DNA from 3 places in the Planococcus sp. SSTMD024 genome. Region 3 is predicted to be linked to each of the others. Evidence: riboswitches for the same ligand, from Rfam matches in the RefSeq annotation. Region 3 holds a riboswitch; each other region holds the start of a gene.
What was found. Region 3 has a riboswitch for cobalamin ahead of AB9R92_RS12375 (hypothetical protein). Riboswitches for the same ligand answer to the same signal wherever they lie in the genome.

Region 1: linked by a shared signal. The riboswitch ahead of AB9R92_RS07690 (hypothetical protein) and the one ahead of AB9R92_RS12375 (hypothetical protein) in region 3 are both predicted to bind cobalamin.
Region 2: linked by a shared signal. The riboswitch ahead of AB9R92_RS09680 (acyl-CoA thioesterase) and the one ahead of AB9R92_RS12375 (hypothetical protein) in region 3 are both predicted to bind cobalamin.

Annotation. Positions count from the first base shown of each region.
Region 1 covers NZ_JBGGNS010000021.1:120,494-123,771, forward strand. Annotated here, with positions in the region: gene AB9R92_RS07680 (alpha/beta family hydrolase) at 1-485, shown strand, start outside; gene AB9R92_RS07685 (ferritin) at 545-1,042, opposite strand; cobalamin riboswitch at 1,592-1,771, shown strand; gene AB9R92_RS07690 (hypothetical protein) at 1,939-2,481, shown strand; gene AB9R92_RS07695 (ABC transporter substrate-binding protein) at 2,478-3,278, shown strand, end outside.
Region 2 covers NZ_JBGGNS010000022.1:165,155-168,432, reverse strand. Annotated here, with positions in the region: gene AB9R92_RS09685 (ribonucleoside-diphosphate reductase subunit alpha) at 1-949, opposite strand, end outside; gene AB9R92_RS09680 (acyl-CoA thioesterase) at 952-1,440, opposite strand; cobalamin riboswitch at 1,578-1,756, opposite strand; gene AB9R92_RS09675 (DUF3934 domain-containing protein) at 2,853-3,041, opposite strand; gene AB9R92_RS09670 (glutathione peroxidase) at 3,113-3,278, opposite strand, start outside.
Region 3 covers NZ_JBGGNS010000022.1:716,519-719,796, reverse strand. Annotated here, with positions in the region: gene AB9R92_RS12385 (FecCD family ABC transporter permease) at 1-411, opposite strand, end outside; gene AB9R92_RS12380 (ABC transporter substrate-binding protein) at 404-1,381, opposite strand; gene AB9R92_RS12375 (hypothetical protein) at 1,566-1,832, opposite strand; cobalamin riboswitch at 1,922-2,105, opposite strand; gene argS (arginine--tRNA ligase) at 2,150-3,278, opposite strand, start outside.

The DNA.
Region 1 (3,278 bases), on a different contig from region 3:
ATATCACAGTCGCTATTCCTTCAGTCAGATTAAATTTGTCTATTCTAGATGTTTCAAAAGCGGATGAAATCATAGAAAGTGACGACAGCATCGAGTGGTATGTTTCGGGCCATTCAATGGGAGGCGCAGCAGCCGCTATGTATGCCGATCAGCAGTTAGATCGCGTAAGCGGGCTCATATTGCTTGGGGCATACGCAGCAAGCAATGACTATTTGAGTGAATCCAACTTACCCGTTCTATCCATCAGCGGTTCACAAGACGGCTTAAGTACACCTGAAAAGATTAAGGAAAACAGCCCGAACTTGCCGGAAACAACAGATTTCATTGAAATCCCAGGCGGAAACCACGCGTATTTCGGCGTATATGGCAGTCAGTCCGGCGACAATGAGGCCCAGATTACCGTTAGTGAACAACAAGAAATCATCATCGATTTAATTGTTGAGTGGTTCGAAAATGATCATTCCTTAAGTCAAAGTGAATCATGATAAATTAAAAATTATAAAAAAAGCACACAATAAGCTGTGTGCTTTTTTTTACGATCATATTAATCTTCTAGTTTTCTTGAAGCGAACTCGTCGTCCATTTTCAGGAAATACTCGCCGCCTTCTTCGATGCCTCTTATGCGAATGATCATGTCCCGGAACATTTTTTCTTCTTCCATTTGTTCTTCGATGAACCAATCCAAAAATGAAAGCGTAGCATGTTCCTGCAGTTCATCCGCCATGCTTACCAGTTTATATATGTTTGCCGTGACTGACTTTTCCTGCGCCAGTGAAGCTTCTACAACATCCAGAGCACTGGTATATTCGTTTCTCGGTTCCGTTAACGCCTGGAGTACGGGTTGTTCATCCATCGTCACCAAGTAATGATAGAATTTCATCGCGTGAACATGTTCTTCTCGTGATTGGACTAAATAGAAATTGGCAAATCCATGATACCCTTTTTCCGAAAAATATGACGCCATCGCTGTGTACGCATGTGCAGCTTGAAGTTCGTTATTGAATTGATCGTTCAAGGCTTCCGTCAAATTTGTTGGTAGCATGTTGAATTCCTCCTCTACTCTATTTAGCGGTATTATAACACGTTCATTGATTAAGCAATTCAATAGGAGTTTGATAGGAAATAAAATTGTCAATACACTTCACAATGAACTATCAAGCGACGCCGCGTCCAAGGGCTAGGCGAAGCGATGAGACGGGCGCCCTCCCCGGCTCAGTGCAGGAGCCATGCCCAAAGCGGCCGGCGCGATGATTTCATACAATATCTTCATTCCAACAAGATCAATTTTATATCCTATAATAAACCAGACACTGCGACTCAGTGCGCAGCGCTGGGAGCATTCCACTCGCCTATATCTTTCAAACAGTGGAGTTTAAATAAATCATCCTCTTTTCACAATGAACAACCCCAGCGACGCCGCGTCCAAGGGCTAGGCGAAGCGATGAGACGGGCGCCCTCCCCGGCTCAGTGCGGGAGCCATGCCCAAAGCGGCCGGCGCGGCGAATCAAATACATGCCTTCATTCAAGCAAATAACATTTCTACAATGCTCTCCTAAATTCACCTCAAAAATGCTACACTGAAACTAAGTAAATAATCATGCAGGGAAAAGGTGCTGATTCGTCAGCGTAACAGGGAATCCGGTGGAAATCCGGAGCTGTTTCCGCAACTGTAAGTGCGTATGAAATAAGAGATGCCACTGGGGAGACCCGGGAAGGCCTTAGAGTAAAGCGATGCACAAGCCAGGAGACCTACCTTTTTCTGAACGTATTTTTGCTCTTCGGAAGATAAGAGGATCTACGGCAACTTTTTCCTATGGACAGCTTTGTGCTGGATATTCGCAATCGTGCCACTCTCTTCGTTGAGAGTGGCTTTTTTTGTCTCTTTTAGAAAGCGATACGTCTGCTGATATTTACGGATTCTATCCAGGAGGTGAACAAATGAAAAAAGACATGCGCTATTTGTGCTATCCGTTTATGAGGGAAAGCGCTTCGACGGTCGATTTCGAGATCCGCACCGATTCCTTGACGACGCGGATCGGCGAAGCCATCGCGGTCAACGATGTCCCTCAAATCATCGATGATTTGCGCTACCTGCAGCCGATGGTCTATCACTTGAACGGCTCGGTACGCGGGAAACTCGCCATTACCGAACAAGACCTCGCCGATCTCAGTAACTTGTACGACCGCTACGTCGCAGAAGTGAAAGAAGAAATTGACCAGTTCGTCCTGCCGCAAGGAACGCACGGTGCGTGCATTCTCCACGTCTGCCGCAGCGAAGCGAAAAAATCCGTCCGCGCCCTGCACCATGTGACGCTTGAGCGCGAAGTGCCGGAGCATTTGATGGACTATGCCAACCTGCTCGCCAATGTCTTTTTTGTCATGGCCGTCTATGCCAATAAGCAGCACGGCGTCAATGAAATCCCGTTCGTCAGCAAATCCTATCCAACAAAACGCATGAAGAAAAAGGAGACTCACTCGTGAAAATCAAATCATTTCTCTTACTCAGCATTCCACTCGCTTTAACACTCGGTGCTTGCCAGGATGAGGCTGCCGAAGCACCCGCAACGGAAGAAACAACCGAAGAAACGTCCACTGAAACGTCAAGTGACGCTCCGTACACCGTCACCGATGACCGCGGCGAAGAAATCGAATTCGAACAAGCGCCTGAAACGATCGTCTCGCTTATCCCGAGCAATACCGAAATCGTCTTCGCACTCGATGCCGGCGATCAATTGGTCGGCGTCACGGACTTTGACAACTACCCGGAAGCCGCACAAGACATCGAACGTGTCAGTGATTCAGTCGAATTCAATGCCGAGAAAATCATCCAGCTCGACCCGGATGTCGTTTTGGCTTATTCAACCGGCGAAGCACCGCCTGCGCTAGCGCAACTTGAAGACGCCGATATTCCGGTATTCGTCATCGAATCGGCCACTTCATTCGACGAAGTCTACGGTGATATCGAACAAATCGCCTCTGTTCTTGCGAAAGAAGAAAAAGGCGCTGAAGTGATCGAAGGCATCCAAACGCAAATCGAAGATGTCCAGGAACGCCTTGCCGCGGTTGACGAGCAAAAAGAAGTGTACGTGGAAATCAGCCCGTCTCCTGAAATCTACACGACCGGCAAGTCGACATTCATGCAGGAAATCCTTGACCACGCCCAAGTAACCAATGCCTTTGAAGATCTTGAAGGATGGCCGAGTATCTCCGAAGAAGAAGTCATCACCCGCGATCCAGAAGTCATCTTGACGACCGTTTCTTATGTCGAAGATGCCGTC
Region 2 (3,278 bases), 550 kb from region 3:
TGTGCCATTCGCCGATGCTGCGCCCGTTTTCGTCTGTTTCCTGCAGCTTTTTCATGAACAAATCAGGAATCGACACGCCGGTGAAAATATCGTGCGCTTTTCGACGCTCATCGCCATTGTTCGTTTTCAAATCCAGGAAGCCGTTCATAATGTCTTTATGGAAGACATCCAAATAAACCGCCACTGCGCCTTGGCGCTGGCCGAGCTGGTCGACACTGACGGCTGTGTCATTAAGCAGCCGGATCCACGGGATGACGCCGGATGAATTGCCTTTGAATTTGCGGATGTCCGAACCGAGTGCGCGCACTTTTCCGTAATAAACGCCGAGGCCGCCGCCGTCTTTGCTGAGGCGCGCGACATCCCAGTTGTTTTGGTAGATGCCGTCAAGCGAATCTGCCACCGTGTCGATAAAACACGAAGACATTTGACCGAAGCTTTTCCCGGCATTCGACAAAGTGGGTGTCGCCACTGTCATATACAAGTTGCTCATCGCCCAATAGGCTTCTTTGACGAGTTCCAGGCGCCTCACTTTCGGTTCTTTTTGCATCAAAGTCATGGCGATAATGAGAAAGCGCTCTTGCGGCAATTCCCACACACGCCCATCATAGTCTTTTGCCAAATAACGGTCCGCCAGCAAAAACAAGCCGATGTAATTGAACAATTCGTCGCGTTCGGGTGCAATTTCGCGGCCCAACAGGCGAATTTCGCCCTCGGAATAAGCTTCGAGCAAGTCTTTCGAATAAATGCCAAGGCGGCTCAGCCCGTGAATCAATCCGTAGAAGTCATCGTATTTATTCGCCGCGCTGTAGCCGCGCGTTTGTGCCGCTTGCTCGTATAATTTCTCCAAATACAACCCTGCCGCCTCAAACGTCCAATGCGGTTCGTCCATCGACACCCGGTCAAGTGCATCCTGTATTTTTCTATCGCGTTCTACTGCTCCTAAAGTCATTGTTAACACAGCTCCTTTGCGTATTCGTTTGCGATCATTCGGCGTTCTTTCCGTTCTTGTGCATTCTCAAACAGTCGTTTCTCATTTTCCGTTTCCGGCACTACGCTCGCGACCGGTGTCGGACGGCCTTCTGCATCCACAGCGACCATCGTTAAGATTGAGGTAGTCGTCAAGCTGCACGTACCGCTTTCGATGTGCTGGCATTCCGCTTTGACGTATACTTCCATCGAGGTCCGGCCGGTCGAGATGACGACGCCTTCTAATGTCAGGATGTCGCCGACTTTCGCCGAGGACAGGAAATTGACGTTGTCGATCGACGCGGTCACGACCGCACGCCGGCTATGCTTCATCGCCGCAATGGCTGCGATTTCGTCGATATACGCAAGCACCGTGCCCCCAAAAATTGTGCCCATATGGTTGGTATCCGGCGGCAAGACGAGCCGGGACTGGATGGTCCTGGATACGCCGGCCGGAAGTTGTTCTCTATGCATGCTGACTTCCTCCTTTTTAAAAACACAAAAGCCCCCACTCTCCGGAGAGAATGGGGGCATAAACGCAAGTTAATGAAGTGGGCATACTTGGGCCGCACAAACCAAACCTTTGTCATCCTTCCCAATTCCCGGAGAAGTGCAAAACGACAACAAAGGCAGGTCTCCTGGCTCGCGCGTCACTCTCCCCATGCCCTTCCCGTCCATTGGACAGTGGGATTTCATGGTTCGTCTGCGCTTACAGTTGCGGGAACAGCTCCGGGATTTCACCGGATTCCCTATTCAGCCCATATTGGGCACCTTTGTTGCGGTATCACTATATATGGTGTTGAATTTTTACATCATCACCAAATCTTGTAGTTTCACTATAGACCAGTTCGAATTTCGCCGCAAGGATTTTCTCGAACTTCGTGAAGAAAGTGATAAAGGGTCTAGTGGCGGGCAGGTTTTTCGTACAAACCTTTCAATTGGTAGTTATTTTTTGATACGCGGTTCTGCGATTTTCCTTGTTTGCGTAAAAATAGTGAGAGCTTTCTTGTGGAACAGTTTTGGCAGTTGGTTTGTGCTTCAGCTTGGCAGTCGCCGCCGGGCTTTGGGTTAGCCTTTCGCAATAAGCCAGGAAGAGCACCTGTCTTATCGCTTCGGCTCACCCCTTTGCGCTCGGCGGCTTAGAGACCTTATTGATCTTTGTGTGTTTAATCGGATCTACTTCTTTAGTTAGTTACCGGCTAGCGGGGGAATCGCTTCCCGAGGACAGGCTTCGGTGAAGATGGTGAGAGCTTTCTTGTGGAACAGTTTTGGCAGTTGGTTTGTGCTTCAGCTTGGCAGTCGCCGCCGGGCTTTGGGTTAGCCTTTCGCAATAAGCCAGGAAGAGCACCTGTCTTATCGCTTTGGCTCACCCCTTTGCGCTCGGCGGCTTAGAGACTCCATTGGTCTTTATGTGTTTAATTAGATCTACTTCTTTAGTTAGTTACCGGCTAGTGGGGGAATCGCTTCCCGGGGACAGGCTTCGGTGAAGATGGCGAGAGCTTTCTTGTGGAACAGTTTTGGCGGTTGGTTTGTGCTTCAGCTTGGTAGTCGCCGACCTGCTTTGGGTTGGCCTTTCGCAATAAGCCAGGGAGAGCGCCTGTCTTGTTGCGTCGGCTCACCCTTGTCGCTGGCCGGCTGAGAGATTTCGTTGATCAGTGCGTATTTAATTAGATCTGCTTTTTTAGTTAGTTGCCGGCTAATGGAGGAATCGCTTCCTGAGGCACGCATCGGCAAGATAGATAGAGTTGATCCTGAAGCTTGGTGTGTGCTTCAAATTAGTTTTCAGCGCTTTGATTAGCGTAGCTCGCAACAAAATCCCCACCATTATCCGCCCTTTCTATTTCCCGGGAAATAAAAAGGCCGCGCAATTACCTGCGCGGCTTTTGTTATCCATCGACCCATTCAGATTCAGCTTCTGGCTGTTTTCCTTTTTGGTTCGTGGCTTCTTTATTGTCTTTGCTTGTATACGGCTTGAAACTTTTGGCTTTGTTTTTGCCTTTTTCCCAACGGTTCCAGCCTTTCTTGCCGGTTCCTTGGCCTACGCCGCTTTTCGATTTAGCTTTCGCTTTGCCCATTTCTTTCACTCCCGTTCACTCATCGTGACGTTCAGCTTACCACATCCCGCCGCTTTCGTGAACAAAGGTGTTTAGGCGCTGAGCACTTTCTGGATGTCTTTGTGCATCGAATCAGGTGTATCTTTCGGCGCGAACCTCGCCACGACTTTGCCGTTCGGGTCGACCAGGAATTTTGTGAAATTCCATTTGATGCCGCTCGACAGGAAGCCTTTCGTATTCGACGTCAAAAAATCGAAC
Region 3 (3,278 bases):
GACAAGCCGTGCAAAGCCCATGACGGCGAGCATCGTGATCAAAGCGCCGATCATGCTGATGACCGGCAATGTGAACAGACCGAGAAATGGGATGGAGATGCCGAAAAAAAGCGTCATCACGGCACCGACAGCGGCACCGGACGACACTCCCAAAGTATATGGATCAGCGAGCGGGTTTTTCAGCAAGCCTTGAAAAGCTGCGCCCGCAATCGCAAGTGCCGCACCGACCAGTCCCGCAAGCACCACACGCGGCATGCGGATATTCCATAAAATATTCGCCGCCGCTTCGTCCGAAGAAGGATTCCAGATAACCGCCGGTGAAATCGGCACCGTTCCGACCGTTACGCCAAGCACTACTGCCCCGCCCAATAACACCAGGGAGACCACGTAGGCGAGTACAGATTTACTCACCGAAGGTCTCCGGATAAATCACTTCTGCCAACGTCATCAAGCCTTCCGTCAAACGCGGGCCTGGGCGAGTGACGGTATCGGGATTCAGTTCATGAATGGCATCTTCCTGAACAGCCGTCACATCGGCATAACCGCTGCGCTCTTTAATCAGTTCAGCAGCATTTTCGATATAACCGCCTTCTGTCGTGATGATGATGTCAGGGTTTGCCGCAACGACTGCTTCCGAATCCATGCTGATCCAGCCTTCCTGCCCCCCTGCGACATTTTCCGCTTGAATCATTGTCAGCATTTCGTGGATGAACGTACCCGTGCCGGCTGTATAGAGTTCCGGTTCGCTGCCGATCTCCACGAAGACCGATTTGGATTCATCGACACCAGCCGCCAGTTCTTCAACTTCCGCGACTTGCGTTTCCATTTCCTCGATTAACCCGTCTGCTGCCTCCACTGCGCCTGACACTTGGCCGATAACGGAAATCGTTTCATATACTTCGTCAAATGTTTCTGCATTTTCCACGACAAAGACATTCAATCCGGCATCACGCAGCTGCTGATATCCTTCAGTTCCCATGCCGAGCCCTGATTCATGGGCCAAAACGACATCCGGCTGCAGGCTGATGATTTTTTCTACATTGAATTCCTGGCCGCCGATCTTTTCAAGATCCGCTGCTTCTTCCGGGTAATTGTCGAAATCCGAAACGCCAACCATTTTTTCGCCCAGCCCAAGTTCATAAGCGATTTCCGTATTGGAAGGAATCATCGAAACGAAAGATTCCGGTTCTTCTTCAATGACCACTTCATCGCCCATGGCGTCGACTAAGGTGACCGGAAATTCCGCTTCCGCTACTTCCGAAGGCGGTTCAGCCGGTGTTTCTACATCTTGATCTTCGACAGGCGCCGCACCGTCGCCGCATCCAGCCAGTACAATGGCGGCCATTCCTGCAGCTGTCCCAAATTTCCATCTATTTTTCATGTTTATTCCTCCTGATGTTTTGTATTTTCCCTACCAAGCGCTCGCTCGGGTCATAAGCAACACTCAGGCTGGGCGGCAAAGAGCGCCACTTCGCCGGATCGTCTTATGCCTGTCGGGGGCTCATAGGATGTGAGTCAGCTAAGCGTTGCGACAGGACGTCGCGCACTTAGCTTAGCTTCCGCTCTTAGATGCTTTCGCTTTTCTTATTGTCTAGCTCCAGCGGCCTGCCTCTCGGGTCGTAAGCCGACTGCCCTGTGCGGCTGAAAAACGCCACTTCGGGTATCCGTCTTACGCCTGTCGAGGCATAACGGCCGCTTCCACATTTCTTCTTGTCTAGTTCCAGTGCCCAACTCCTCGGGGTCATAAGCCATTCCGGCTGTGCGGCAAAGAGCGCCGCTTCGCCGGATCGTCTTATGCCTGTCGAATCTACACGGGCGCTTGCACATTTCATTAAAAAAATCCCCTGCAGTGAAACTGCGGGGGATTTACAGGACGGTTCGCAAAAAAGCTTGCGCGTCCGGCCTGTCCTCGCAAGCTTTCGGTTCGGTGTTCATGAAGGCAGGTCTCCTGGCTTGTGATCATCGCTCGCTGCGCCTTCCCGGAATTTCCAGTGGCTTTGTTGCAGTTCGCTCTCACATACAGTGGCGGGACCGCGCCGGAATCGCACCGGCTTCCCTTTTAACTCATGTTCTTAGACATAAGCACCTTCATGATTGCTATTCAGTTTATTTGATGACTCCATTATACACCGAAAGTTCTAATTGTCTTCTACATTTTTTCAGGTGCTTGGACGCCGACTGTCTTCAAGGCGTTTGCGAGTGTCGTCTTAACCCCTTCGATCAGGGCAAGGCGTGCACGCGTCAATTCTTCATTGCTGGCATCGAGTACTTTGTTGGCGTTATAGAAACTGTGGAAGTTCGAGGCCAATTCATGGATATACGTCGTGACGCGGTGAGGCGCACGGAGTTTTGCAGCGTCAGCAATCACTTGCGGGAAATCGCCGATTTTCTTCAGTACTTCGATTTCCTTTTCGTCCGTCAACAGCTCCAGATGGTCAATTGAAGCGGTGAAGTTTTGCTCCGCTGCCTGGCGCAAGATCGAGCAGATGCGCGCATGTGCGTACTGGGAATAATAAACAGGGTTTTCGTTGGACTGGGAAACGGCCAAGTCCAGGTCGAAATCCATATGCGAATCACCCGAGCGCATCGCAAAGAAATAACGGACAGCGTCAAGCCCTACCAATTCAACCAATTCGCGCATCGTGACGGCTTTGCCGGTACGTTTGCTCATTTTCATCTTTTCGCCGTCTTTATACAATTGCACCATTTGAATAATGCTCACTTCAAGCGTATCGCGGTCATAACCGAGCGCTTCGATCGCCGCTTTCATGCGCGGGATGTAGCCGTGATGGTCAGCTCCCCAAATATTGATGAGTTTGTCGAAGCCGCGCTGGATTTTATCTTCATGGTAAGCGATATCCGGCGTCAAATATGTGTACGTGCCGTCGTTTTTAATGAGCACGCGGTCTTTATCGTCGCCGAATGTCGTCGAGCGGAACCAAGTCGCGCCGTCTTCTTCGTAAATATGGCCGTTGTCCCGCAGTTTTTTCAAGGCTGCGTCGATCTTGCCGTTTTCGTAAAGGGAGGTTTCCGAATACCACACATCGAAATGGACACGGAAATCGGCCAAGTCTTTCTGCAGTTTCGCCAGCTCCACTTTCAAGCCGTGCTCACGGAATGCTTTATAACGCTCTTCTTTCGTCATGTGAAGGAATTTATCGCCGTGTTCTTTAACAAGATCAGCCGCGATATCGATAATATCTTGGCCGCGGTAGCCGTCTTCCGGCATGCTTTCGCCTTTGCCTAAAGCTTCAAAATAGCGCCCTTCAATCGACAAG